Regions from separate parts of the Leclercia sp. GHBNCSD genome, predicted to be linked through region 2. Evidence: predicted binding sites of a transcription regulator. Region 2 holds the regulator's gene; the other holds the start of a gene.
The links. Region 2 encodes Fur, which represses iron uptake genes when iron is present. Its sites were predicted from a motif close to ATAATAATGAGAACNACTATCAA; they were not measured.
Positions count from the first base shown of each region.

Region 1 (14,685 bases), 2.1 Mb from region 2:
TATTATCGCGCGCAAATTGTGAATCTTTCTGGAGTCAGGAATGAAAGTAACACTGCCAGAGTTTGAACGTGCTGGAGTTATGGTAGTTGGCGATGTGATGCTGGATCGCTACTGGTATGGGCCAACCAGCCGCATTTCCCCGGAAGCCCCGGTCCCGGTGGTGAAGGTGGATACCATTGAAGAGCGTCCTGGCGGCGCGGCAAACGTGGCGATGAACATTGCTTCTCTCGGCGCACATTCGCGTCTGGTCGGTCTGACCGGCATCGACGATGCGGCGCGGGCGCTGAGCAAGACGCTGGCGGATGTGAACGTTAAATGTGATTTCGTTTCTGTTCCAACGCACCCGACCATTACCAAGCTGCGCGTGCTGTCGCGCAATCAGCAGCTGATCCGCCTCGACTTTGAAGAGGGCTTTGAAGGGGTAGATCCGGAGCCGCTGCACGAGCGCATCAACCAGGCGCTGGGCAACATCGGCGCGCTGGTGCTCTCCGACTACGCCAAAGGGGCGCTGGCGAGCGTCCAGCAGATGATTAAGCTGGCCCGCGCTTCCGGTGTGCCGGTGCTGATCGACCCGAAAGGCACCGATTTCGAACGCTATCGCGGTGCGACGCTGCTGACGCCGAACCTCTCCGAGTTTGAAGCGGTGGCGGGCAAATGCAAAACCGAGGATGAGATCGTTGAGCGCGGCATGAAGATCATCGCCGACTTCGATCTCTCCGCGCTGCTGGTGACCCGTTCCGAGCAGGGGATGACCCTGCTGCAACCGGGCAAAGCGCCGCTGCATATGCCAACCCAGGCGCAGGAAGTGTATGACGTCACCGGTGCGGGCGATACGGTGATTGGCGTGCTGGCGGCGACGCTGGCGGCCGGTAATACCCTTGAAGAGGCCTGCTACTTTGCCAACGCTGCCGCAGGCGTGGTGGTCGGCAAGCTGGGGACCTCAACCGTCTCCCCTATCGAGCTGGAAAACGCGGTGCGTGGCCGTGCTGATACCGGTTTTGGCGTGATGAGTGAAGAAGAGCTGAAAGTGGCCGTTGCCGCCGCGCGTAAGCGTGGTGAGAAAGTGGTAATGACCAACGGCGTGTTCGACATTCTGCACGCGGGCCACGTCTCCTATCTTGCCAACGCGCGCAAGCTGGGCGACCGTCTGATCGTGGCGGTGAACAGCGATGCCTCCACCAAACGTCTGAAGGGTGAAACCCGTCCGGTGAATCCGCTTGAGCAGCGTATGATTGTGCTAGGCGCGCTGGAAGCGGTGGACTGGGTCGTCTCCTTCGAAGAGGATACCCCGCAGCGCCTGATTGCCGGGATCCTGCCGGACCTGCTGGTGAAAGGCGGTGACTACAAGCCTGAGCAAATCGCGGGCAGCGAAGAGGTCTGGGCCAACGGCGGGGAAGTGATGGTGCTCAATTTTGAGGACGGATGTTCAACCACCAACATCATCAAAAAGATCCAGAAAGATAGCGAGAAATAAAAAACGGGCCGAAAGGCCCGTTTTTTTGCCGGGTGGCGGCTTCGCCTTACCCGGCCTACGGTAACCCGTGTGAATTATTCCACATTGTCTACCGGTGGGATCGCCGGGGCCGGTTTCACTTCATCAACAACAACACCGCGGTTTTCCAGCTCGGTGAGGCGCTGCTCCAGCAGGGCAACCTTTTCGCGGGTGCGCAGCAGAACCTGCGTCTGCACGTCAAATTCTTCACGGCTGACCAGATCCAGACGCATCAGCTGCGCCTGCAGCACCTGGCGGATCTTCTTCTCAACATCATCACCAAACTCACGTACGCCTTTTGGCATGGATTCATGGACCTGGCGAGCAAGTTGTTCAATTTTTTTTGGGTCGATCATCATAGTTCCCTTGAAGTAAAGATGTTTAGAACCATTGTAGCGCGTTACGGGGATCCTTAAACCAGAATTGTGTGAAGCTTATGCGTTGCCGAACATAATCATTAGCGTTATAGTTATCCCGCTTATTCTCAGGGCGGGGCGAAATTCCCCACCGGCGGTAAATCAACACCATGTTGAAAGCCCGCGAGCGCTTTGGGTGCATACTCAAAGGTCAGCAGATCCGGTGTAATTCCGGGGCCGACGGTTAAAGTCCGGATGGGAGAGAGTAACGAACCAGTCGGGCGAGGCCCGCTCACGTTATTTTTTTGCCGTACTCCGGCGCTCCTAAGACTGCCCTGATTCTGGTAACCATAATTTTAATGAGGTTTTTTTACCATGAATCAGACGCTCCTTTCCTCTTTCGGTACCTCTACTGACCGTGTTGAGCAGGCGCTTGCTGCGCTTCGCGAAGGCCGCGGCGTGATGGTGCTTGACGATGAAGACCGTGAAAACGAAGGCGATATGATTTTCGCCGCCGAAACCATGACCGTTGAGCAGATGGCGCTGACCATCCGTCACGGCAGCGGCATTGTTTGCCTGTGTATCACCGAAGATCGCCGTAAACAGCTGGAACTGCCTATGATGGTAGAGAACAACACCAGCGCCTTCGGCACCGGTTTTACCGTCACCATCGAAGCCGCCAGCGGCGTGACCACCGGTGTCTCTGCCGCTGACCGCGTCACCACCGTGCGTGCCGCCATTGCCGACGGTGCAAAACCTTCTGACCTGAACCGTCCGGGCCATGTCTTCCCGCTTCGCGCGCAGCCGGGCGGCGTGTTGACTCGCGGCGGCCACACCGAAGCCACTATCGATCTGGTAACGCTGGCCGGTTTCAAACCCGCCGGTGTCCTGTGTGAACTGACCAATGATGATGGCTCTATGGCCCGCGCGCCGGAGTGCATCGACTTCGCGGTGAAACACAACATGGCTGTGGTCACCATTGAAGATCTGGTGGCGTATCGCCAGGCGCACGAGCGCAAAGCCAGCTGATAACGCAGCATAAAAAACGCCGGGTTAACCCGGCGTTTTTTTTACCCTATTCCTGCCGTCTGGAGCAGCACCAGACTGAGCCCCATTACCGACATCCCGCACAGCACGCCGTAGCTGGGATTGTTATTGGGATCGATCTCTTTGGCGAGCGGCATCAGCTCATCCACCGACAGCGCCACCATAATGCCCGCCACTGCCGCCATAATCGCCGCCATCACCACCGGCGAGATCAGGCTGCCGAGGATCAGCCACGCCAGTACGCCGCCTGCAATCTCCGCCATGCCGGAAATACCCGCCCAGAAGACCGCTTTACGTTTTGAACCGGTGGCCGCATAGACCGGGCCTGCGACCGCGAGCCCCTCCGGGATATTGTGCAACGCCACCGCCAGCGCAATACCGAATCCTAACTCCAGGTTGTTACTGGCGGTCACATAGGTCGCAACGCCTTCCGGGAAGTTGTGCAGGCTGATGCCCAGGGTCAGCAGCAGCGCAGTACGTCGCAGGTTGCGGGGCAGCGGCTGACTCCCTTTCTGCATCAGATCCTGCGGGTGCGCGTGGGGCAGCATTCTGTCCAGCGCAAAGTAGCCCAGCAGGCCAAAAACAAACATCCCGTAGCCGAGCACCGGCGACATCCCTTCGGTGCCGAGTGCCGCGGGCAGCATCTCCATCAGGGAGATGAGCAACATGATCCCGGCGGCAAAGCCGAGCGAAAATGCCAGCACGCGGTTCGAGGGCTTCTGGCCCAGCACGCCGAGCAGGGCGCCGATAAAGGTGGCGGCGCCTGCGAGAATCGTCAGAATCAGAGGAACTGACATTCACCTCTCCTTATGATAATGATTATCATTCATATTAAAGGCTAAACGCGCGTAAAGCGAGCGGGTATAATCGCCTTTACAGATCCCTTACATTCAAATTTCCTGATGATCTTCATCATGGTTATCAGAGTTCATCTTATCCTGTTAACGGGTAAGGTAAAGCTATCAAATCGACAGCTTGTGTAAGGATATCATCATGACATCTTCTCGTATGCCAGCACTGTTTTTGGGCCACGGTAGCCCCATGAACGCGCTGGAGGATAACGTCTATACCCGCGCCTGGCGTCATCTGGGAGAGACGTTGCCGCGTCCGAAAGCAATCGTGGTGATTTCTGCACACTGGTTTACCCGTGGCACCGGTGTTACCGCGATGGAAACGCCGAAAACGATCCATGATTTTGGCGGCTTCCCGCAGGCGCTGTACGACACGCACTATCCGGCACTGGGATCACCGGCCCTGGCGCAGCGGCTGGTAGAGCTGCTGTCGCCTCTCCCGGTCATCCTTGATAAAGAGGCGTGGGGCTTTGACCACGGCTCCTGGGGCGTGCTGATCAAGATGTACCCGGATGCCGACATCCCGATGGTGCAGCTTAGCATCGACAGTACCAAACCGGCGGCGTGGCACCTTGAGATGGGCCGTAAGCTCGCCGCGCTCCGTGACGAGGGCATCATGCTGGTAGCCAGCGGTAACGTGGTGCATAACCTGCGCACAGCCCGCTGGCATGGAGAAAACACGCCCTATCCGTGGGCAACGTCGTTTAACGATTACGTGAAAGCAAACCTGACCTGGCAGGGGCCGGCTGAAGAACATCCCCTGGTGAACTATCTGGCGCATGAAGGCGGCTCGCTCTCAAACCCGACGGCGGAACATTTCCTGCCGCTGCTCTATGTCCTGGGCGCGTGGGATGGTCAGGAGCCCGTTTCCACACCGGTGGACGGCATTGAGATGGGCAGCTTGAGTATGTTGTCGGTGCAGGTGGGGTAAAGCGCCCGGTGGCGCTGCGCTTACCGGGCCTGCGGAGTGATGTAGGCCGGATAAGGCGAAGCCGCCACCCGGCACCACAGGCTACTCCACGAAGATATGCGGATAGAACCGCGACAGATCCTGGGTGATCAACGCCCGATCTTCACGAATACCAATCCCGGCTGGCTGATCGTTGATCAGCCAGCTGCCGATCAGCATGTAGCTGTCGCCATACTTCGGTAACTGACAGAACTGCTGGACGATCATCCCTTCTTCGCCATACGGACCTTCTACCGCTTCCACGGTGTTACCGTTTTCGATAATCGATACGTTGGCGCCTTCGCGGGAGAAAATCGGCTTTTTGACATACTTCTCCATCTGCGGATAGTCATCTTCCGCGAAGTAAGCGGGCAGCAGGTTTGGATGGTCCGGGAACATCTCCCACAGCAGCGGTAACAGCGCTTTGTTGGAGATAATGCTCTTCCAGGCCGGCTCCAGCCAGCGCACGCCAGCATCTTCCAGCTTGGTAGAGAAGACTTCGCGCAGCATGTATTCCCACGGATAGAGCTTGAACAGGTTACTGATTACCTGGTCCTGCAGATCGGTGAACTGGCCTTTTTCACCCAGCCCGATATCTTCCATGTAGAGAAATTCGCTGGCAACGTCCGCTTCGGCGGCGCAGTCCTGTAGGTACTGTACCGTGCCGCGATCTTCGACCGTGTCACGACAGCAGGCAAAGTGCAGCAGGTTGAAGCCGTGCTGTTCGCGCAGTTCAGCGAAACGCGCGATCAGCTTTTCCTGCAGACTGTTGAACTGGTCACTGCCTTCCGGAAGATGGCCTGCGTTCTGCTGATCTTCCAGCCAGATCCACTGGAAGAAGGCCGCTTCATACAGGGAGGTTGGTGTATCGGCGTTGTTCTCAAGCAGCTTAGGCTCGCCGGTGCCATCCCACGCCAGATCGAGGCGGGAGTAGAGCGACGGCTGATGGGTCAGCCATGACTGACGCACAAAGCCCCAGGTGTGCTTCGGAATGCGGAATTTAGTCAGCAGCTCATCGCTGGCGATCACCTTTTCCACCACCTTCAGGCACATCTGATGCAGCTCCGCCGTCACCTCTTCCAGTTTTTCAACCTGGGCGAGGGTCAGCTTGTAGTAGGCATCTTCACACCAGTACGGCTCGCCGTACATGGTGTGGAAGTTGAAACCATATTCGGTGGCTTTTTCGCGCCAGTCCGGGCGCTCAACAATACTGACTCGTTCCATTATCAGCCGCCCATTGAGCGCGTTGAGGTGCCGGTCGCGCTGCGTTGCATGGTGTTCTGTTTGGCAACAGATTCACCAAAGCCGCCGCGGGTAACGGTGCTGGTGGTCGCCGGTTTAGGCGCCATAGCGGTTTTCGGAACGGTCATGGTGCGGCCTGGCTGGGCAGCACCGTAACCTTTGCCGCTGGCATCGGTATACTGGCCGTAAGCCGGGCTGGCCGGGTTTTTAGAGCTGAACAGCGGTTGCTGCTGATAACCCGCGCCGCCGCTCATCAGTCGGCCCATCATGTAACCGGCCATCAACGGCATCCAGAAACTGCCGCTGGATTGCGCCTGCGCCTGGTTTTCTGGCGCCGTGCCCGCCTGAGCCGGAGCAGGCGCCTGCTGGCACTGACCTTCGCCAAATTCCGCCACGCAGTCTTCACGGCTGGCATATTTCGGCGCGGTACGTTCGGCCTCTTTCAGGGCATTGTTGTAGGCGGTAGTACACTCTGCCTTGTTGCCGGTGGCGGAGGCACAGTCATCGGCATTCTGGTAGAGCGAAACCGTTTCGTCGCTTTGCTCACAGCCTGCCAGCATAAACACGGCGCCCAGCGCCAGGGCGACAGGAGTGAGGTGACGCGCGTTCCAGCTTTTGCGGAACGTGGCGTGATTAATGGATTTTGTCCGTTTCATGATCGTCTTCCAGGACCCAGTGATAAAACACAGAAAATAACGCTCAGAATAGAGGATGAGTGGTGGAAATTGAAGCGATGGGGGCGAAACTGGGGGATCTTTACGTTGGCTTACGTTTTTTTGTCGGGCAGCGCGATAATACCCGGCCAGGATAGCCCTGGCCGGATGACATCATTAGTTGCTGGTGGTACGCGCAGCGGCGGCGGTTAAGCCATCAGCAGAGGCAGCCTGCTGTGGATTTTCCGGGGCCACAACCTCTGGGGTAGTGGAGATAGGTTTACCCAGAGCGCCGTTCAGCGCCAGCAGATCCTGCTCGTTCAACGTACCCAGCGCTTGCTTGATGTTCAGCTGGTTAATCAGGTAGTTATAACGGGCATTGGAGAGCTGTTGTTTGGCGTTATAGAGCGTGGTGGTCGCGTCCAGCACGTCAACAATGGTACGGGTACCGACCGCGTAACCCGCTTCTGACGCATCCAGCGAGCTCTGAGCAGACACTACGGCCTGTTTATAGGCATTGATGCTGCTGACAGAGGCATTCACGTTGTTGAAGGAGGAACGCACGGTCTGCACAACGCTGCGGTGCGCACTTTCAAGCTGCTCGCTGGCACCGACAAAGTTGTACTGCGCCTGTTTGACCTGCGAATTGACCTGGCCGCCCTGATAGATTGGCAGAGAGAAGTTCAGGCCGATTTTATTCTGGCCAACGTCGCTGTCGTTGTACTGGGCTCCGCTGGTTCGTGAACCACTGTAGCTGGTGTTTGACACCCCGGTAGAGGCGCTCAGGCTCAGGGTTGGCAGATGGCCATCCTGTGCCAGGCGGATCTGCTCGCGGGCCAGATCCTGGTTCAGGCGGGCCTGCAGCAGGCTCAGGTTACGGTTTTCAGCTTCTTTCAGCAGGGCATTCACCGCCTGCGGCTTTTCGGCTTTGAAGCGATCAACGTTCAGGGAAGCCAGCTGTGGGTAATAGTTACCGGTGACCTGACGCAGCTGTTCAACGGCGTTATCCAGGTCGTTACGCGCGGTCACTTCGTTCGCCAGTACGTTATCGTATTGCGAACGGGCGTTCTGCACGTCGGTGATGGCGACCAGGCCCACGTTAAAACGCTGGGTGGTCTGATCGAGCTGACGGTAGATAGCTTGTTTTTGCGCTTCAATATAGGAGAGCGTATCGATAGCGCTCAGCACTCTGAAGTAGGCGGTGGCCGTGTTCAGGATCAGGGTCTGCTGGTCGGTCTGATAGGTCACATCCTGAATACCGGCAGATTTCTCCTGCAGGCTCAGGGTACGCCATTTAGACATATCAAACAGCGTCTGGGTCAACTGGAGTGAACCGCTGGTGACGTTGGAGTCGATGCCGTTAGCATCACGGTAACCGTTGTTATAGGTATAGTCTGCACCTAAACCCAGCTGTGGTAATAATGGGCTGCGTGCTTCATTAATTTTTTCAAATGCAGCATCACGATCGGCGGCGGATTTACGCAGTTCCGGATTACTCAGACGTGCCTGCTTATAAACCTGTATCAGGTCCTCTGCCTGACTCACCGCGCTGAAACCCGTCAGGCTCAGGCCGATGAGGATGGGGAGCAATTTCTTCATTTGCTTTCCTTGTTGTGAAGCTTAGTTAGCGCTGATCTAATTTAAAAAATATCTACCGATTCTAGCAGACTTCGCCACTGCAAAAGGTTGGCGTTCCGTGCCATGCGGCAGTAACTTGCACCAATTTACCATACTGTTGTAGAAACCGCATTTTAGCAGAATTGAATTTCACCTTAACGCCACCATTTATACCAGGATGCAAACATGGATAAACCAGAGAAGTTGCCAGTGACTTTTACAAAAAACGATGTAGAAATTATTGCACGAGAAACGCTCTACAGCGGATTTTTTTCACTGGAATTATACCGTTTTCGCCATCGTCTGTTTAACGGCGAAATGAGTGGCGAAGTGCGGCGCGAAATTTTTGAGCGCGGGCATGCTGCAGTCTTGCTACCCTTTGACCCAGTGCGTGATGAAGTGGTACTGGTAGAGCAGATTCGCATTGCCGCGCTGGATACCAGCGAAAGCCCGTGGCTGCTGGAGATGGTAGCCGGGATGGTTGAAGCAGGCGAGACCCCGGATGAGGTCGCCCGTCGCGAGGCGATGGAAGAGGCCGGGCTGATGGTTGGGCGTACAAAACCGATTTCGAATTATCTGGCAAGCCCTGGCGGCACCAGCGAGCGTTTATCGGTTCTGGTAGGCGAAGTGGACGCCACGACCGCGCAAGGGATTCACGGTCTGGTTGATGAAAACGAAGATATTCGTGTTCATGTGGTAAGTCGGGAGCAGGCTTATCAATGGGTAGAAGAGGGGAAAATCGACAACGCGGCGTCTGTCATCGCTTTGCAATGGCTACAGCTGCACTATCAGGAATTAAGAAACGAGTGGAAAAAATGAAGCGTTATACACCTGACTTCCCTGAAATGATGCGCCTGTGCGAAACCAACTTCGCCCAGTTGCGCCGTTTGCTGCCGCGTAATGACGCGCCCGGCGAAACAGTGAGCTATCAGGTGAGCAACGCGCAGTATCGGTTAACGATTACGGAATCAACCCGTTACACTACGCTGGTGGAGATTGAACAAACGGCACCTTCCATCAGCTACTGGAGCCTGCCGTCGATGACGGTGCGGCTGTACCATGACGCGATGGTCGCTGAAGTGTGTTCAAGTCAGCAGATCTTCCGCTTCAAAGCGCGTTATGATTACCCAAATAAAAAGTTGCATCAACGTGACGAAAAGCATCAAATTAATCAGTTTCTGGCTGATTGGCTAAGATACTGTTTAGCACATGGAGCGATGGCGATTCCGGTTTGTTAGCGTCGTGAAACCTACCTAAGGACACCATTTGGAAAGCCTGTTGAACCTGACTGTTGCTGGTGGGGCGCCAGTCAGGGTATTACAAATTACCGATACTCACCTGTTTGCCAATAAGCATGAAACCCTGTTAGGTGTGAATACCTGGGAGAGTTATCAGGCTGTTCTGGAAGCCATTCATGGCCAGAAGCGCGAATGCGATTTGATAGTCGCAACGGGCGATTTGGCGCAGGACCAAACCGCCGCGGCTTATCAGCATTTCGCTGAAGGTACCGCGAGCTTTCACGCGCCCTGCGTCTGGTTACCGGGAAACCACGATTTTCAACCTGCGATGTACAGCGCACTTCAGGATTCAGGCATTTCGCCCGCTAAACGGGTCTACGCCGGCGACCACTGGCAGATTCTGCTGCTCGACAGCCAGGTCTTCGGCGTGCCGCACGGTGAGCTGAGCGATTTTCAGCTGGAGTGGCTGGAAGGGAAACTGGCGGCTGAGCCGGAGCGCAACACCCTGCTTTTACTGCATCATCATCCGCTGCCGGCAGGATGTAGCTGGCTCGATCAGCACAGTCTGCGCAACTCCGCCGCCCTGGATCAGGTGCTGGAAAAATTCCCGCGGGTGAAGCACTTGCTCTGCGGGCATATCCATCAGGAGCAGGATCTCGACTGGAACGGTCGTCGCCTGCTGGCTACGCCTTCTACCTGCGTGCAGTTCAAACCGCATTGCGCGAACTTCACGTTAGATACCATTGCGCCAGGCTGGCGCTGGCTGGAACTGCATGCCGACGGCTCGTTGACCACCGAAGTCTGCCGCCTGGAAGGCACCCGGTTCCGCCCGGATACCGCTTCAGAAGGCTACTGATGTCTGCGCTCCTTTATCTGCACGGGTTCAACAGCTCCCCGCGCTCGGCAAAAGCGACGCTGTTTCGCCAATGGCTGGAGGTTCATCATCCCGACGTCGAGATGATCGTCCCGCAATTGCCGCCGTACCCGGCTGACGCTGCCGAGATGCTGGAGACCATCGTCATGGCGCACGGCGGCGAGCCTTTCGGTGTGGTGGGCTCTTCCCTTGGTGGCTACTACGCCACCTGGCTCTCTCAGTGCTTTATGCTGCCCGCCGTGGTGGTGAACCCAGCGGTGCGGCCTTTTGAGCTGCTGGTGGGCTATCTTGGGCACAACGAGAACCCCTACACCGGACAGCAATATGTGCTAGAGTCTCGCCATATTTACGACCTCAAAGTGATGCAGATTGATCCGCTGGAAGCGCCAGATCTTATCTGGCTGCTGCAACAGACGGGTGATGAAGTGCTGGATTACCGCCAGGCAGTGGCGTATTACGCCTCCTGCCGCCAGACTGTAGAAGAGGGTGGCAACCACGCTTTCACGGGCTTTGAGGATCATTTCACCCAGATTGTCGATTTTCTCGGTCTGCACAGCCTCTGACAATCGCTGCGAATTGCTAGTTTAAATCATGACGCAAACCTATAACGCTGATGCCATTGAGGTACTCACCGGGCTTGAGCCGGTTCGCCGCCGTCCGGGGATGTATACCGATACCACGCGCCCAAACCATCTGGGCCAGGAAGTAATTGATAACAGCGTCGACGAAGCGCTGGCGGGTCATGCCAGACGCGTTGACGTTATTCTGCATGCCGACCAGTCGCTGGAAGTGATCGACGACGGGCGCGGCATGCCTGTCGATATCCACCCGGAAGAGGGTGTGCCGGCGGTTGAACTGATCCTCTGCCGCCTGCATGCGGGCGGTAAGTTCTCCAATAAAAATTACCAGTTCTCAGGCGGTCTGCACGGGGTAGGTATCTCCGTGGTGAACGCCCTTTCCAAACGCGTTGAAGTGACCGTTAAGCGCGACGGCCAGGTCTACAACATCGCCTTTGAGAACGGCGATAAAGTGCAGGATTTGCAGGTGATCGGTACCTGCGCGAAACGTAATACCGGTACCAGCGTCCACTTCTGGCCGGACGAGAGCTTCTTCGACAGCCCGCGTTTCTCGGTTTCTCGCTTAACGCACATCCTGAAAGCGAAAGCGGTGCTCTGCCCTGGGGTAGAAATTACCTTCAAGGATGAGGTCAACAACAGCGAGCAGCGCTGGTGCTACCAGGATGGTCTGAATGATTATCTGGGCGAAGCGGTTAACGGCCTGCCAACCCTGCCGGAAAAACCGTTTATCGGTAATTTTGCCGGTGATACGGAAGCGGTGGACTGGGCGCTGCTGTGGCTGCCGGAAGGCGGCGAGCTGCTGACTGAAAGCTACGTTAACCTGATCCCGACCATGCAGGGCGGCACGCACGTGAACGGCCTGCGCCAGGGGCTGCTGGACGCGATGCGTGAGTTCTGCGAATACCGCAACATCCTGCCGCGCGGCGTGAAGCTGTCGGCGGAAGATATCTGGGAGCGCTGCGCCTACGTCCTCTCCGTGAAGATGCAGGATCCGCAGTTTGCCGGTCAGACTAAAGAGCGGCTTTCTTCACGCCAGTGCGCGGCGTTTGTCTCCGGCGTGGTGAAAGATGCCTTCAGCCTGTGGCTGAACCAGAACGTGCAGGCCGCAGAAATGCTGGCCGAAATGGCGATCTCCAGCGCCCAGCGCCGTCTGCGCGCGGCGAAGAAAGTGGTGCGTAAAAAGCTCACCAGCGGCCCTGCGCTGCCGGGCAAGCTGGCGGACTGTACCGCACAGGATCTGAACCGCACCGAGCTGTTCCTCGTGGAAGGGGACTCTGCGGGCGGGTCGGCCAAGCAGGCGCGCGACCGTGAATATCAGGCGATCATGCCGCTGAAGGGTAAGATCCTTAACACCTGGGAAGTCTCTTCCGATGAGGTGCTGGCGTCGCAGGAGGTGCATGACATCTCGGTGGCGATCGGTATTGATCCGGACAGCGAAGATCTCAGCCAGCTGCGTTACGGCAAGATCTGTATCCTTGCGGATGCGGACTCCGATGGTCTGCACATCGCCACGCTGCTGTGCGCGCTCTTTGTGAAGCATTTCCGCACGCTGGTGAAAAACGGCCATGTCTATGTGGCACTCCCGCCGTTGTACCGTATCGATCTCGGTAAAGAGGTCTATTACGCCCTGACGGAAGAAGAGAAAGCGGGCGTGCTGGAGCAGCTTAAACGCAAGAAGGGCAAACCTAACGTGCAGCGCTTTAAAGGGCTGGGCGAGATGAACCCGTTGCAGCTGCGTGAAACCACGCTCGATCCGAATACCCGCCGTCTGGTGCAGCTCACCATCAGCGATGAAGATGAGCAGCAGACCACTGCGGTGATGGATATGCTGCTGGCCAAGAAGCGCTCGGAAGACCGCCGCAACTGGCTGCAGGAGAAGGGCGACCTGGCAGATATCGAGGGTTGATGGCATTACCGTGCTGACCTCACTGCGGATGCAGATCGCTGCTCAGAGCCTCTCCCGTAGCGATCGCTGACCAGCGAGTTCTCTTTTCATAAGGCCTTTATCCGCCGCGTTAGCTGCTGAATAACGCAAACGGGTAAAGGCCCAGGAAAAGTCTTTCTAAACGCGGGCGCGACGGTGCCTGTGCAGCCACATCAATTTATAGGCCGCCGGAATAATAAACAGCGACAGCAGTGGTGCCGTGATCATGCCACCAATCATCGGGGCAGCAATCCGGCTCATCACTTCCGAGCCTGCGCCAGCGCCCCATAGAATGGGCAGCAAACCGGCAAGGATCACCGCGACCGTCATCGCTTTAGGCCGCACACGCAGAACCGCCCCCTGATACAGCGCAGCGTCCAGTTTTACAGTACTGAAGGTGCGTGGATCGTCCAGAGATGGATCGGCCTCGATGGCATGGCGCAGATACATCAACATTACTACCCCAAATTCCGCGGCTACCCCGGCCAGCGCAATAAAGCCAGTACCGGTGGCTACCGACATGTGAAACCCCATCCATAACAGGAACCAGAACCCGCCCACCAGGGCAAAGGGGACGCTGGTAATGATCAGTAACGCTTCACCAACGCGACGAAATGCCAGATACAGCAGCACAAAGATGATGAGTAATGTCATCGGCACCATCAATTTCAGCTTCTGGCTGGCGCGCTCAAGATATTCAAACTGCCCGGAGAAGGTTACGCTGATGCCGGGTTTTAACTGCACATTTTCAGCAATCGCCTGCTTCAGGTCGTTAACTACTGATAACAGGTCACGATCGCGGGCATCAATATAAATCCAGCCTGTGGGACGCGCGTTTTCTGTTTTGAGCATCGACGCGCCTGTTGAGACCGTTACGTCTGCGACATCCCCAAGGGTGATTTGCTGTTTCATCGGGGTCAGGATGGGCAACTGACGCAGCTGTTCCGGGCTATTGCGATAGCGTTGGGGATAGCGAAGGTTAACAGGATAGCGTTCAATGCCCTCCACCGTTTCGCCAATCATGGCCCCACCGACGGCGGAGGTAATAAACAGCTGCACGTCGGCTGGGGTCATACCGTAGCGCGCCGCTCTGTCGCGCTGGATCTCCACGTTGATATAGCGCCCGCCAGCCAGACGCTCTGCCAGAGCCGAGGTGACCCCCGGCACGGTTCTGGCCACCCCTTCAATCTGCTCTGCTGTGGCGTCGATATCGGCCAGAACCCTACCGGAGACTTTGATGCCAATAGGGCTTTTTATCCCGGTCGAGAGCATATCAATGCGGTTACGGATGGGCGGTACCCAGAGGTTTGCCAGCCCCGGCAGGCGCACCGTTTTATCCAGCTCGGCCACGATCTTGTCCATCGTCATACCTGGTCGCCACTGATCTTCAGGTTTCAGCTGAATGGTTGTTTCCACCATCTCCAGCGGTGCCGGGTCGGTTGCCGTTTCCGCTTTTCCGGTTTTGCCAAAAACGCGCGCAACTTCCGGCACGGTCATGATCAGTTTATCGGTAGTTTGCAACATCGCCGCCGCTTGCGCAGCGGAAATGCCCGGCAGGGTAGAGGGCATATACAACAGATCGCCTTCATTAATTTGCGGCAGAAACTCCCCCCCGATCTTATTGAGCGGCCAGATGACGGTCAAAACCGACAGCACCGCCACCAGTAAGGTCGTTTTCGGCCAGCGCAGCACTTTGAGCAACAGGGGGTGATACAGGCGGATCAACAGGCGGTTCAATGGATTACTGGTTTCCGCCGGGATCTTGCCTCTGATCCACAATCCCATCAGGATCGGGATCACCATGATCGCTAATAGGGCAGCCCCCGCCATCGACCAGGTTTTGGTAAAAGCCAGCGGTCCGAAC
Region 1 covers NZ_JBQVYO010000001.1:2,668,398-2,683,082, forward strand. The annotation lists gene hldE (bifunctional D-glycero-beta-D-manno-heptose-7-phosphate kinase/D-glycero-beta-D-manno-heptose 1-phosphate adenylyltransferase HldE) at 41-1,474, shown strand; gene ubiK (ubiquinone biosynthesis accessory factor UbiK) at 1,549-1,848, opposite strand; FMN riboswitch at 1,969-2,119, shown strand; gene ribB (3,4-dihydroxy-2-butanone-4-phosphate synthase) at 2,224-2,877, shown strand; gene zupT (zinc transporter ZupT) at 2,919-3,692, opposite strand; gene ygiD (4,5-DOPA-extradiol-dioxygenase) at 3,889-4,677, shown strand; gene ACT3IC_RS12960 (glutathionylspermidine synthase family protein) at 4,759-5,919, opposite strand; gene ACT3IC_RS12965 (DUF1190 family protein) at 5,922-6,593, opposite strand; gene tolC (outer membrane channel protein TolC) at 6,768-8,189, opposite strand; gene nudF (ADP-ribose diphosphatase) at 8,394-9,026, shown strand; gene ACT3IC_RS12980 (DUF1249 family protein) at 9,023-9,445, shown strand; gene cpdA (3',5'-cyclic-AMP phosphodiesterase) at 9,474-10,301, shown strand; gene yqiA (esterase YqiA) at 10,301-10,882, shown strand; gene parE (DNA topoisomerase IV subunit B) at 10,911-12,803, shown strand; gene ACT3IC_RS13000 (CusA/CzcA family heavy metal efflux RND transporter) at 12,960-14,685, opposite strand, start outside.
Region 1: zupT (zinc transporter ZupT) is a predicted target of Fur. The motif match lies at 3,699-3,721, and genes of this name have one in related genera.

Region 2 (14,685 bases):
TTTGCAAACGCATCGGCGTGACCAAGCAGGACAACACCATTGAGATGGCGTCGCTGGAATCCTGCATTCGCGAAGATCTGAACGACAATGCGCCGCGCGCGATGGCTGTTATCGATCCGGTTAAGCTGGTTATCGAAAACTATCCTCAGGGCGAAAGCGAGCTGGTGACCATGCCGAACCATCCGAGCAAGCCGGAGATGGGTAGCCGTGAAGTGCCGTTCAGCGCAGAGATCTGGATCGATCGCGCCGACTTCCGCGAAGAAGCGAACAAGCAGTACAAACGCCTGGTGCTGGGCAAAGAAGTGCGCCTGCGTAATGCCTACGTGATCAAAGCTGAGCGTGTTGAAAAAGATGCTGAAGGCACTATCACCACGATCTTCTGCAGCTACGATGCCGAGACTCTGAGCAAAGATCCTGCCGATGGCCGCAAGGTGAAAGGCGTTATCCACTGGGTCAGCGCGGCACATGCGCTGCCGGTTGAGATCCGTCTGTACGATCGCCTCTTCAGCGTGCCAAACCCGGGTGCCGCAGAGGACTTCCTGGAGGTCATTAACCCGGAGTCGCTGGTGATCAAGCAGGGCTTTGCGGAGCCATCCCTGAAAGGGGCTGTTGCCGGCAATGCGTATCAGTTTGAGCGCGAAGGTTACTTCTGCCTCGACAGCCGCTACGCCACAGCCGATAAACTGGTGTTTAACCGTACCGTTGGTCTGCGTGATACCTGGACGAAAGTCGGCGAATAACCGATCATTTTCTGATAAACGCCGCGCATTGCGGCGTTTTTTTTGCCAGACAATCGGGTCAGAATTTAACCATATGTTCGCGTTGCGAATTAATTCCCTTTCTTAAAACTGTTCGCTTTTTCTTCCTTTTCGCAAATTCACCGTAATAGCTATCAGAATGGCTGTTTAATGCCTGCCTGTTAAAAATAACTCGCTAATTATTCCTGTTATTTTAATAAAATATTCTTCTTCCTTTGCTTTGTTACAATTAGCAATCAAATATGTGCGCTTTGTCATAATCCTGACGTTTGATCGCTGAAAAGCATTGATAATTCGCGTCGCGAAAAATAGTCTACAGAGAGGAGATGTAAGCGGGTATTTCTGGTTACCTCCACTTTTTACTTTTTGTTTTTCGCCGTTTTAGGCGCTTTAAATACGTCAAAGAGGATTAATTATGCGTACGTTCAGTGGCAAACGTAGTGCGCTAGCGCTGGCTATTGCCGGTGTAACAGCAATGTCAGGCTGGATGGTTTCTCCGAAAGCCCAGGCCGAAGGTTTTATTGATGATTCCACGCTCACGGGCGGTATTTATTACTGGCAGCGTGAACGTGACCGTAAAGATGTCGAAGCAGATAAATATAAAACTAACCTGGCTCACTCCACCTGGAACGCCAACCTCGATTTCCAGTCCGGCTATGCCGCCGATATGTTCGGTCTTGATCTTGCTGCGTTCACGGCCATTGAAATGGCGGAAAATGGCGACAGCGGCCACCCGAACGAAATTGCGTTCTCCTCCAGCAACAAAGCCTACAAAGAGGACTGGTCCGGCGATAAGAGCGGAATCAGCCTGTATAAAGCCGCAGCAAAATTTAAATACGGTCCGGTCTGGGCGCGCGGTGGCTGGCTGCAACCAACCGGCCAGACCCTGTTAGCGCCACACTGGAGCTTTATGCCAGGTACCTACCAGGGTGCCGAAGCCGGGGCAAACTTTGACTACGGCGACAGCGGGGCGCTGAGTTTCTCGTATATGTGGACCAACGAGTACAAAGCGCCTTGGCATCTTGAGATGGACAAGTTCTATCAGAATGACAGAAAAACCCGCGTTGATTATCTCCACTCATTTGGCGCGAAGTACGATTTCAAAAATAACCTGATTCTGGAAGCCGCGTTTGGCCAGGCGGAAGGCTTCATCGATCAGTACTTTGCCAAAGCGAGCTACAAACTGGATATCGTGGGCGGCCCCCTCTCTACCAGCTACCAGTTCTACGGCACGCGTGATAAAGCCGATAGCGGCACCGTGAACGATATCTACGACGGCACGGCATGGCTGCAGGCGCTGACCCTGGGTTATAAGGTCGGTCAGGTCGACTTACGTCTGGAAGGGACTTACGTTAAGGCGGAAGGGCAGCAGGGCTATTTCCTGCAGCGCATGACCCCAACCTATGCTTCGTCCAACGGTCGTCTGGACGTGTGGTGGGATAACCGCTCCGACTTCAACGCCAACGGCGAAAAAGCGGTCTTCTTCGGCGCGATGTATGACCTGAGCAACTGGAACCTCGCAGGCTGGAGCGTCGGTGCTTCTTATGTTTACGCCTGGGATGCAAAACCAGCAGACTGGCTGATCAACAGCGCGGGCCAGCGTGAAGATATCGCCTCTAACAAGATCAAAGAGTCTGCCTATAGTCTGGATGCGATCTACACCCTGCAGGACGGTCGCGCGAAAGGCACCATGTTCAAACTGCACTTCACGCAGTATGACAACCATTCCGACATCCCAAGCTACGGCGGCGGCTACGGCAACATCTTCCAGGATGAGCGTGACGTGAAATTTATGGTTATCGCCCCGTTCACCATCTTCTGATGACTCACCCGGCGGGGGATAACCCCGCCGATCGGAGACTGCTATGCTGAAAAAAATCGTACTGGTTGCGCTGCTGGCATCAGGACTGGCCGCCTGCGCACAACCCCAGACCCAGAGAGAAGACACCCGTCTGAAAGAGGCCTACAGCGCCTGTATCAATACCGCTGAAGGTTCGCCAGAAAAAATCGAAGCCTGCCAGAGCGTGCTGAACGTGCTGCGCCAGGAGAAGAAGCACGAACAGTTTGCCAACCAGGAAAGCGTGCGAGTGGCGGATTACCAAGCCTGTATTATGGCGCGCAAAACGGGTAACAATCAGGACGTGACCAAAAATTGCGACAAAATCTGGCAGGAAATTCGCAGTAATAACAGCAAGTAATTCGCTGTTTTTAACGCCCGGTGGCGCGATGCTCACCGGGTCTACCAGGGTGAAATCACCCGTAGGCCCGTGTAAGCGCAGCGCCACCGGGCTTTTTACATTATGACAGGCATAAAAAAGCCAACCGTCAGGTTGGCTCGGAGCAGGCGGATGAATTATTTCGCGTCGTGCGCGTGATCATCTTCGCGGCAGTCGCCTTCGGCACAGTGGCCATAGAGGTAGAGACTGTGGTTGGTCAGACGAATGCCATGACGGGCGGCAATTTCACGCTGACGTGATTCGATAGAGTCGTCGCTGAATTCGATCACTTTGCCGCAATCCAGGCAAATCAGGTGATCGTGGTGATGCTGCTGCGTCAGTTCAAATACGGATTTCCCGCCTTCAAAGTTGTGACGCGTCACGATGCCTGCATCGTCGAACTGGTTCAGTACACGGTAAACGGTCGCCAGACCAATCTCTTCGCCCATGTCGATCAGACGCTTGTATAAGTCTTCCGCACTGACATGATGGTTATCCGGACCCTGAAGCACTTCCAGGATTTTTAACCGTGGAAGCGTGACTTTCAGTCCGGCCTTCTTTAATGCGGTGTTGTTGTCAGTCATGCGGAATCTGTCCTGTTGCTAAACGATTCACTTCTAAAGAAGAAGTGACAGAAAATGCACCTGGGAAATGCGTCTCATTATAGAACTGCCATGACCTAATGAAAACTGCAAGTCTCAAGTAAAGTATGCTTATAAAAACGTGGTACCGCCAACAAACTTGTTACAGGGTGACCCGTTTGAACCTGGATCATTGTACAGGTATGGCAGGAAAAGTTAAAAATTTGTAGCAATTATTTTGATTGATATTACCTATCAATGCGGCGCAACTATGGCGTTGCGCCGCAGTGTGATCAGGCGTTGAGAATATCGTCGAGGTGCAGCTCTTCGCGAACCTGCTTAACCCATTTCTCTACGCGCTCAGCGGTCAGTTCAGGCTGGCGATCTTCATCGATGGCAAGACCCACGAAGTGGTTATCATCGGCCAGACCTTTAGAGGCTTCGAAGTGGTAGCCAGCAGTTGGCCAGTGACCAACGATTACGGCGCCGCGCGGCTCAATGATATCGCGGATGGTGCCGAGAGCGTCGCAGAAGTACTCTGCGTAATCTTCCTGATCGCCACAGCCGAACAGGGCAACCAGTTTGCCGTTGAAATCGATCTCTTCCAGAGACGGGAAGAAATCGTCCCAGTCGCACTGCGCTTCACCGTAGTACCAGGTAGGGATGCCCAGCAGCAGGATATCGTAGCCTTCGATATCTTCTTTGCTGCTTTTCGCAATGTCATGCACATCGGCAACGTCTTTACCTAGCTGTTTTTGAATGTTTTTTGCGATATTTTCGGTATTACCCGTGTCGCTGCCAAAAAAAATGCCGATGATTGCCATGAGTAAAATAACCTCTTGAAACTTAATGGTATGGTGGCGCAATTTAGCCACGGATAAGGGCAATCATAGCAGAACAGAGAAGCCTGCGGAAACTGCAATCACCCAGGACTGCACTCTGTGCTACATGAAAGCAATAAGAAGGGGAGTTTTCTGACTTACGCTTTGCCGTGCCATATCTCGAGCTGCGCAATCAGCATCTCTTCAATCAGCTCACTGCGGCTGATATCACGGGCATTCGCCAGCTCGTTCAGCGCATCGACGGCTTCAGCGTTCAGTTTCAGCTCGACGCGTTTAAGCCCGCGGCTTTTATCGCGTTTAAGCTGATTGCGCTTATTGATGCGCAGCTGTTCATCACGCGAAAGCGGATTGGTTTTCGGTCGTCCCGGGCGACGCTCATTCGCGAACAGATCTAATGTCGTGCGGTCCGTGTGTTCTTTGGCCATGATTTTGAGACTTCGGGGGAAACAAGACACCCTGCTAATGCCCGGGCGATAAGCGCGCCATCATACATCACCGAAAACGGCACGCCAACGACTGGAGGCCCGCTGGCGACCAGTCGCTCTCTTTTTAATCAATTTGCCGTGTCGGCGAGGTAACGACGGATAGCGCGCAGCACCGCGTCCGGTTTTTCGGCATGAACCCAGTGTCCGGCGCCGGCAATGACATGCGCACGCGCCTGAGGGAATTGCGTCAGTAGCGCATCGCGATACGCTTCGGTTACATACGGGGAGTTGCCGCCGGTAATAAACAGCGTCGGATGCGGCCACGCCGGCACCGGCTGCCAGCCGACGATCTGGTCATATTGATCCCAGAGCACCGGCACGTTAAAGCGCCATTCGCCGTCGACGAAGGATTTCAGCAGAAACTGCACCACGCCTTCTTCGTTCAGATGCTCACGCATCAGCGCGGCAGCCTGCTGGCGGGTGCTAACGCCAGCGTCCGTGACGGCGTTGATAGCGGCGAAGATCTCATCATGGCGGCGCACATCGTAATCCACCGGCGCCACGTCGATCACCACCAGGCCCGCAATGCGCTCCGGCGCAAGCGCCGTCAGCGCCATCACCGCTTTGCCACCCATGGAGTGACCAATCAGGGTCGCTTTTTCAATATTATGCTCATTCAGCGTATCCAGCAGATCCTGGGCCATATCGGCGTAGGTCATCTGCGGCGAGCGCGGCGACAGGCCGTGGTTGCGCATATCTACCTGCAGCAGCGCGTGATCCTGCACCAGATCCCGTGCCAGTACGCCAAGATTATCCAGACTACCAAACAGACCATGCACCAGGACGATGGGAGAATTATTGTGCGGCGATTGTGCAGATTGCGCTCGGGTATTCAATTTCATGGCAAAGTTCTTTTTTTACGTATGTCAGGTTAGGGTATCATGTTGACCATTCTGCCGTCCGGCTGCAAGGAGACAGTTAATTCTGACTTTTGCCGCTATCCTGGCTTGACGCTATCCGCTGTTGGGTTTTGACCTTATACTCCCAACGACTTGTATTCAGATAAGATATCGCACTGGATTAAGATGAAAACAATCGAAGTTGATGACGAACTCTATCAGTATATTGCCAGCCAGACGCGGCATATCGGTGAGAGCGCGTCCGACATTTTACGGCGCATGCTCAAAATGGCCGCCGCCTCGCAGTCTGCCGCTCCAGCCCCCAAAGAGACGCGCCAGCCCGTTGCCGTCGCCCAGGAAAAGCCGCTGACGCAGGTAAAAGACAAAGTGCGTGCGATGCGCGAACTGCTGCTTTCTGACGAATACGCTGAGCAGAAGAAAGCAGTTAACCGCTTTATGCTGGTGCTGACTACACTCTATTCACTGGATCACAACGCGTTTGCCGATGCGACGGAGTCACTGCATGGTCGCACGCGTGTCTACTTCGCGGGTGACGAGCAAACGCTGTTACAGAATGGCAATCAAACTAAACCCAAGCACCTCCCTGGTACACCGTACTGGGTGATCACCAATACCAATACCGGACGTAAACGCAGCATGATCGAACACATCATGCAGTCGATGCAGTTCCCGGTGGAATTGATTGATAAGGTTTGCGGAACTATCTAACCCTTGCATCAGAAGGACCAGGCAATGGCAAATCACAATCGTGCGGGTCAACCTGCACAACAGAGCGATTTGATTAACGTCGCCCAGCTTACCGCACAGTATTACGTGCTGAAGCCGGAAGTGGGCAACGCAGAACACGCAGTTAAGTTTGGTACATCCGGGCACCGCGGCAGTGCGGTACGCCATAGCTTTAACGAGCCGCATATTCTGGCCATTGCTCAGGCCATCGCGGAAGAGCGTGCCAAAAACGGCGTCACCGGTCCGTGTTACGTGGGTAAGGATACACACGCCCTGTCAGAGCCAGCGTTTATCTCCGTACTGGAGGTGCTGGCGGCCAACGGCGTGGATGTCATCATTCAGGAAAACAACGGCTATACGCCGACCCCTGCCGTTTCTAACGCCATCCTGGTGCATAACCAGAAGGGCGGCGCGCAGGCTGACGGCATTGTGATCACGCCGTCCCACAACCCGCCAGAAGATGGCGGCATCAAATACAACCCACCCAACGGCGGCCCGGCTGACACTAACGTCACGAAAGTGGTGGAAGATCGCGCCAACGCGCTGCTGGCTGATGACCTGAAAGGCGTGAAGCGCATCTCTCTGGACGAGGCGATGGCCTCCGGCCACGTGAAAGAGCAGGATCTGGTGCAGCCTTTCGTTGAAGGACTGGCAGATATCGTCGACATGGCGGCGATCCAGAAAGCGGGTCTTAAGCTGGGCGTCGACCCGCTGGGCGGTTCCGGTATTGAATACTGGAAGCGTATTGCGGAGCACTACAAGCTGGATCTGACCATCGTTAACGATCATGTCGATCAGACCTTCCGCTTTATGCACCTGGATAAAGATGGTGCAATCCGTATGGACTGCTCCTCCGAGTGTGCGATGGCTGGCCTGCTGGCGCTGCGCGACAAGTTCGACCTCGCCTTTGCCAACGACCCGGATTACGACCGTCATGGTATCGTCACGCCTGCGGGCCTGATGAATCCAAACCACTATCTGGCGGTGGCGATCAACTACCTGTTCCAGCATCGTCCTCAGTGGGGGGCAGAGGTTGCCGTCGGTAAAACCCTCGTCTCCTCCGCAATGATCGACCGTGTGGTTAACGACCTGGGCCGTAAGCTGGTGGAAGTGCCGGTGGGCTTTAAGTGGTTTGTAGACGGTCTGTTCGACGGCAGCTTCGGCTTTGGCGGCGAAGAGAGCGCGGGTGCCTCCTTCCTGCGCTTCGACGGTACGCCGTGGTCTACCGACAAAGACGGTATCATCATGTGCCTGCTGGCGGCGGAGATCACTGCCGTCACCGGTAAGAACCCGCAGGAGCACTACGATGAGCTGGCCGCCCGTTTCGGTGCGCCGAGCTACAACCGTCTCCAGGCCTCTGCCTCCTCCGCCCAGAAAGCGGCGCTCTCTAAGCTCTCACCTGACATGGTCAGTGCCAGCACCCTGGCAGGCGACCCGATCACCGCCCGTCTGACGGCGGCACCGGGCAACGGTGCCTCAATCGGCGGTCTGAAGGTGATGACCGAGAACGGCTGGTTCGCGGCGCGTCCATCCGGTACGGAAGATGCTTACAAGATTTACTGCGAAAGCTTCCTCGGTGCGGAACACCGCCAGCAGATTGAGAAAGAAGCGGTAGAGATTGTCAGCGAAGTGCTGAAAAACGCATAACTGCGGTTTGTGCGCCGGGCGGCACTGCGTTTGCCCGGCCTACAACTGCTTCTATTTTGTAGGCCCGGTAAGCGTGAGCGCCACCGGGCTTTTTTGTGTTCAAAGCATAAAGCGGTAGCCAATCCCTGTTTCGGTTAACAGATGCTGTGGGCGCGCGGGATCCGTTTCGAGTTTCTGGCGAAGGTGCCCCATATAGATGCGCAGGTAGTGACTATGCTCCACCGCATTCGGTCCCCAGACCCGACTTAACAGCTGGCGCTGGGTAAGAACTTTGCCGTGATTGTTGAGCAGGACCGCCAGCAGGCGGAACTCGATGGGGGTCAGGTGGATTTCAGCCTCACCGCGTTGAATGCGGCGCGAGGCCAGATCGACACGAATATCCGAAAAGGTATACACCGGGTCGACGGGGGCGGTGGTCGCGTGGCGGCGAAGGGCGACGCGCAGACGCGCCTGCAGTTCGCCAATGCCAAACGGCTTACTGAGATAGTCGTCGGCACCGGCATCGAGTGCGGCAATTTTGTCGGTCTCCTCCAGACGGGCGGAGAGCACGATGATCGGCATCTGGCTCCACTGGCGCACCTCCCGGATAAAGTCGAGGCCGTCGCCGTCCGGCAGGCCCAAATCGAGGATCACCAGGTCCGGCTTGCGGGTGGCGGCTTCAATCAGGCCTCGCTGTAGCGTCCCGGCATCGTGAACGCGCAACCCTTCACCTTCCAGCGCGGCACGCAGAAAACGACTGATAGCGAGTTCATCTTCAACAATCAGGACGTTAATCACAAATCCTCTGGAAAGTCATTCAGCTCGGGTGGGGCATCAAGCGGCAGTGTAACACAAAAACCGGCCCCCCCTTCGGGGCGATTATGGGCGGTAATGGTGCCGCCGTGCACCTCCACAATCGCCTGGCAGATAGCCAGCCCCAGTCCGACGCCGGGAATGGCGGACTCCTTATTTCCGCGGGCGAATTTATCAAAGATAGCCTCTTCCTGACCCGCCGGAATGCCCGGGCCGCTATCCCAGACTTCCAGCTGGAGCTGGTCCGGGGTGACGCTGGCGTCAATGCCGATTTGCGCTTTGCTGCCCGCATATTTCGCGGCGTTCTCCAGCAGATTAATCAGCACCCGCTCAAACAGCGGGCCATCCACATGGATCAACGCCAGGGGATCGGACATCGCGAGCGCGATATGCCGGCCACCCAGCCCCGGCTCAAGGGTTTTTAAGGCGCTGCCGATCACCTCTTCCAGCGTCAGCCACTCTTTTTTCAGGTTAAAGCCGCCGGACTGGATCCGCGCCATATCCAGCAGGTTGTTCACCAGCCGGGTGGTGTTCAGCACGTGCTGGCGGATCTCGCTGGCCTGGATAGCGTGGCGGGAGCCTTCTGCCGCCAGGTCGAGGGTCAGGATCTCCGACTGACCGAACAGCACCGTCAGCGGCGTGCGCAGATCGTGGGAGAGGGCGGCCAGCAGCGAATTGCGAATGCTCTCCCGCTCGCTGGCTAACCGCGCCTGTTCTTCGCTGGCGGTGAGCGCCAGCCGCTCCAGCGCGCTCGCCACCAGCAGGGTAAAGGTCTCCAGCAGCCGCTGCTGCTCGGGGATCATCAGCTGGCGCAGGTTAGCCGGCTCGACAATCAGCACCCCCTGACGCTGCAACGGCAGGATCTGATAGGGTACACCCGGGAGCGTGTCGGTGCCTGCTCCCGCAGGCTGGCCTTTATCAAAGCTCCAGTGGGCAATGGCCTCATCCCAAGGCGTGATGCCCGAAGCCGGGGTGAGGGGGGCGAGTTTGCCTTCGCGATCCGGGAGCAGGATCAGGCTGCGGGCGTTAAAGGTGGAGTGAATAAACTGCTGGCTGGTCTGGACGATATCCTGCGGTGCGCGGCCCACCGCCAGTGCCTTCGACATCTCATACAGCTGGCGGGTGCGTTGCTCTCGGTAACGGGCGATCCGCGCCTGATAGCGCACCCCCGCCGTCAGGTTGCCGATAAGCAAACCTACCGCCAGCATCACGGCGAAGGTGAGGACGTACTGCACATCCGACACCGCCAGGGTGCCGCGCGGGGCGATAAAAAAGAGATCGAAGCTGATGACGTTGATCACCGTCGCCAGCACCGAGGGCCAGCGGCCGTAAAACAGGGCCACGATCACCACACCCAGCAGGTAGATCATCACCAGGTTGGCGGCATCGAAGCCGGGTAGCCACTGGCTGGCAACAAAGGTGATCAGCGCGCAGAGCAGCACCGCCACCAGACAGCCGCGCAGCTGGATCCGCCATTTGTCGCTGAATGCCCGGTTGTCCGGGGTTCTGGCGGGCAGGGCGGCCGGTTTGTCGTCCAGCGCGACGATCAGCAGATCGAGGTCGGGGGCGCGCTGTGCCAGCTTGTCGGCAAAGCTCTCCCGGCTGAACCCGCGGCGACGGGTGCGCCTGCCGATAACAATTTTGCCGAGGTTATGCTCCCGGGCGTAGCGCAGGATGGCTTTCTCTTCCGCCTGCTCGGCCAGGGTGGCGGTTTCGGCCCCAAGCTCCTGCGCCAGACGCAGGGCGCCAAGAATGGCGCGGCGCTGGTTCTCCGGCAGACGGTGCAGCCGCGGCGTCTCCACGTAGACCGCATGCCAGACGCTGCCAAATTTTGCCGCCAGACGCGCGGCGGTGCGCACCAGCTTCTCGTTGCCGCTGCCGTGGCCGATGCAGAGCAAAATCGCATCGCGGGTATGCCACACCTTCTCCTGACCCTGGCGGTCGCGCCAGGCCCGCATCTGATCGTCCACCCGGTCGGCGGTGCGGCGCAGAGCCAGCTCGCGCAGGGCGATCAAATTGCCTTTGCGGAAGAAGTGCTCGATGGCTCGCTCAGCCTGCCCGGCGATATAGACTTTGCCCTCATGCAGTCGCTGGCGCAGATCGTCCGGGGGGAGATCCACCAGCACCACCTCGTCCGCCGCGTCGAAGAAGGGATCCGGGACGGTCTCCCGCACCTGAATACCGGTCACGCCGCTGACCACGTCGTTGAGGCTCTCCAGATGCTGGACGTTGACGGTGGTGAAAACATCAATTCCGGCGTCCAGCAGCTCCTCGACATCCTGCCAGCGTTTGGGATGGCGCGAGCCCGGGGCATTGGTGTGCGCCAGCTCGTCCATCAGGATCAGTGCCGGACGGCGGGCGAGGGCGGCGTCGAGATCGAATTCCGTTACCAGACGCCCACGATGATGAATGCGGCGCGGCGGCTGGGTTGCCAGCCCCGCCAGCAGCGCGGCGGTCTCCTGGCGACCGTGGGTTTCCACGACACCGATGAGAATATCGAGCCCCTGGGCGCGCAGACGCTGGGCTTCACTGAGCATGGCGAAGGTCTTGCCGACGCCCGCGCAGGCGCCGAAGAAAATTTTCAGCTTACCGCGATGGGGCCAGGCGGCCTGTTCCAGCAGTTTGTCCGGGTCCGGGCGCAGAGGCTCGTCAATCATTTACTCTTTCCTTAGCGCGTCCAGCGCCAGATTCAATTCAACAATATTGACCACTGGATTGCCCGTCGCGCTGAATAATGGCTTTTGCGTATGGGCGGCCACCAGCTGGCTGAGCTGTTCGGCGCTGAGCTGACGCGCCAGAGCCACCCGTGGGATCTGCCAGGCGACGGCCTGCGGCGTCAGGCTGTAGTCCAGCCCGCTGCCTGAGGCGGTCACCAGTTCAACCGGCACTGCCGGGCTCGCCTGCGGGTTGGCTGCACGCAGAGCCGCCACACGGGCACGAACGGCGTCATCCAGCTCAGGGTTGCTGCCCGCCAGATTGCTGCCGCCCGAGGCCATGGGATTATACGGGCTCTCAGCCGTAGCGGAAGGACGCCCGTGAAAGTAACCCGCCGCGGTAAAGTTCTGTCCAATTAGCCGGGAACCGCGGATCTCCCCCTGCTGGTAGATAAGCGATCCGTTGGCCTGGTCGGTAAACCACCATTGACCCAGCGCGGTGGTCACCAGCGGATAGAGCCCGCCGGTTATCAGGGCCAGCAGAATAAACAACAGTATAGCGGGACGTAACATAGCCATTTGATTTTCCTCTTAAACCAGCCCGAACAGGGTGAGCACGATGTCGATGGCTTTAATGCCGATAAACGGCACCACCAGCCCACCCAGACCGTAAATCCACAGATTGCGGCGCAGCATGGCGGCGGCGGTGAGCGGCTTGTAGCTCACCCCTTTCAGCGCCAGCGGGATCAGAAAGATAATGATCAGCGCGTTGAAGATCACCGCGCTCAGGATGGCCGAGGCGGGGGAGTGCAGATGCATCACATTCAGGGCGTTCAGTTGCGGATAAGTCGCGGCAAACGCCGCCGGAATAATGGCGAAATATTTCGCCACGTCGTTGGCGATACTGAAGGTGGTGAGCGAGCCGCGGGTCATCAGCATCTGTTTGCCGATATGTACCACCTCGATCAGCTTGGTCGGATTAGAGTCGAGGTCAACCATATTGCCCGCCTCTTTCGCCGCCTGGGTGCCGGAGTTCATGGCTACCGCCACGTCCGCCTGGGCGAGGGCCGGGGCGTCGTTGGTGCCGTCACCGGTCATGGCCACCAGCCGTCCTTCTCCCTGGTACTGGCGGATCAGCGCCAGTTTGGCCTCCGGCGTCGCTTCGGAGAGAAAATCATCCACCCCCGCTTCGGCGGCAATGGCGGCCGCCGTCAGGCGGTTATCCCCGGTGATCATCACCGTTTTGATGCCCATTTTACGCAGCTGGGCAAAGCGCTCCTTGATGCCGCCTTTGACGATATCTTTCAGGGCGATCACCCCGAGTACGGTCGCCCCTTCCGCCACCACCAGCGGCGTGGCCCCCTGACGCGCGACGTTCTCCACCAGGGTATCGACCTGCGGCGGGAAGTGGCCGTTATTGGCCGCAATATGGCGGCGAATCGCGTCCACCGAGCCCTTGCGGATCAGGCGGTCCTGAATATTGATGCCGCTCATCCGCGTTTGCGCCGTAAAGGGCACAAAGGTGGCATTCAGGCTTTGCACGTCGCGCTGGCGCAGGTTAAAGCGCTGCTTGGCGAGAATGACGATGCTGCGGCCTTCCGGGGTTTCGTCCGCCAGCGATGCCAGCTGGGCGGCGTCGGCCAGCGTTTGCTCATCCACCCCCGGGGCGGGCAGGAACTCAGATGCCTGACGGTTGCCGAGGGTGATGGTGCCGGTCTTATCCAGCAGCAGCACGTCGACGTCGCCTGCCGCCTCGACGGCTCGCCCGCTGGTGGCGATAACGTTGGCCGCCAGCATCCGGCTCATGCCCGCCACACCGATGGCCGACAGCAGGCCGCCGATGGTGGTCGGGATCAGGCAGACCAGCAGGGCCACCAGCACGGTGACGCTCACCGCCGTCCCGCCATAGGACGAGAAGGGCCACAGAGTGGCCGTCGCCAGCAGAAAGACGATGGTCAGCGCCACCAGCAGAATGGTGAGGGCGATTTCGTTCGGGGTTTTGCGCCGCTGGGCGCCTTCCACCATGGCAATCATCCGATCGAGGAAGGTTTCGCCCGGATTGACGCTGCACTGGATCACCAGCCAGTCGGAAAGAATGCGCGTTCCGCCGGTGACCGAGGCAAAATCGCCCCCGGACTCACGGATCACCGGCGCGGACTCCCCGGTGATGGCGCTCTCATCCACCGAGGCACCCCCTTCGATAACCTCCCCGTCACAGGGGATAATATCTCCGGCTTCCACCAGAACGATGTCGCCTTTGCGCAGCGTATCCGCAGGCACCGTTTCGCTGGCAGCACCATATTTCGCTTCGCGCAGCTTGCGGGCGAACGCGGTCTTTTGTACCCCTTTAAGGCTGTTGGCCTGCGCTTTGCTGCGTCCTTCCGCCAGCGCTTCGGCGACGTTGGCAAACAGCACGGTGAACCACAGCCACAGGCTGATCGCTGCGGTAAAGGTGGCGCTGCCTGACAGCCATCCGCCCGCCATGGCGAGGGCAAGCAGGGTGGTCAGCAGGCTCCCCAGCCAGACGATAAACATCACCGGATTGCGCCACTGCACGCGCGGATCTAATTTTTTTATCGCATCCATCAGCGCCTGGCGAACCAGAGCAGGTTCAAGCAGGGCCAGTTGCTTACGACTCATGAAGAATACTCCGTAAAATCAGCGTAAAGAGAGGTGTTCCGCAACCGGGCCTAATGCGAGGGCGGGAATAAAGGTGAGGGCGCCGACCAGCAGGACGGTGCCGATCAGCAGACCCACAAACAGCGCGCCGTGGGTAGGCAGCGTGCCGCCAGAGGCGGGCTGGCGGGTCTTGTTCACCAGCGATCCGGCGATGGCTATGACCGGAATAATCACCCCAAAGCGGCCGACCAACATGCAGAATGCCAGCAGGCAGTTCCAGAACGGTGAGTTTGCGCTCAGGCCCGCAAAGGCGCTGCCGTTGTTGTTGGCTGCCGACGACACCGCGTACAGCACCTCGCTGAAGCCGTGGATCCCGGGGTTGAAGATGCCGCTGCGCCCGGCGTCGGTCATCAGCGCCAGCGCAGTGCCGAGCAGCACCAGCGCCGGGGTGACGAGGATCGCCAGCGCGGTCAGCTTCATCTCCCGCACGTCAATTTTTTTGCCG
Region 2 covers NZ_JBQVYO010000001.1:563,371-578,055, reverse strand. The annotation lists gene glnS (glutamine--tRNA ligase) at 1-740, shown strand, start outside; gene chiP (chitoporin ChiP) at 1,174-2,580, shown strand; gene chiQ (ChiQ/YbfN family lipoprotein) at 2,627-2,956, shown strand; gene fur (ferric iron uptake transcriptional regulator) at 3,112-3,558, opposite strand; gene fldA (flavodoxin FldA) at 3,849-4,379, opposite strand; gene ybfE (LexA regulated protein) at 4,535-4,822, opposite strand; gene ybfF (esterase) at 4,951-5,724, opposite strand; gene seqA (replication initiation negative regulator SeqA) at 5,908-6,450, shown strand; gene pgm (phosphoglucomutase (alpha-D-glucose-1,6-bisphosphate-dependent)) at 6,475-8,115, shown strand; gene kdpE (two-component system response regulator KdpE) at 8,215-8,892, opposite strand; gene kdpD (two-component system sensor histidine kinase KdpD) at 8,889-11,564, opposite strand; gene kdpC (potassium-transporting ATPase subunit KdpC) at 11,565-12,140, opposite strand; gene kdpB (potassium-transporting ATPase subunit KdpB) at 12,153-14,201, opposite strand; gene kdpA (potassium-transporting ATPase subunit KdpA) at 14,220-14,685, opposite strand, start outside.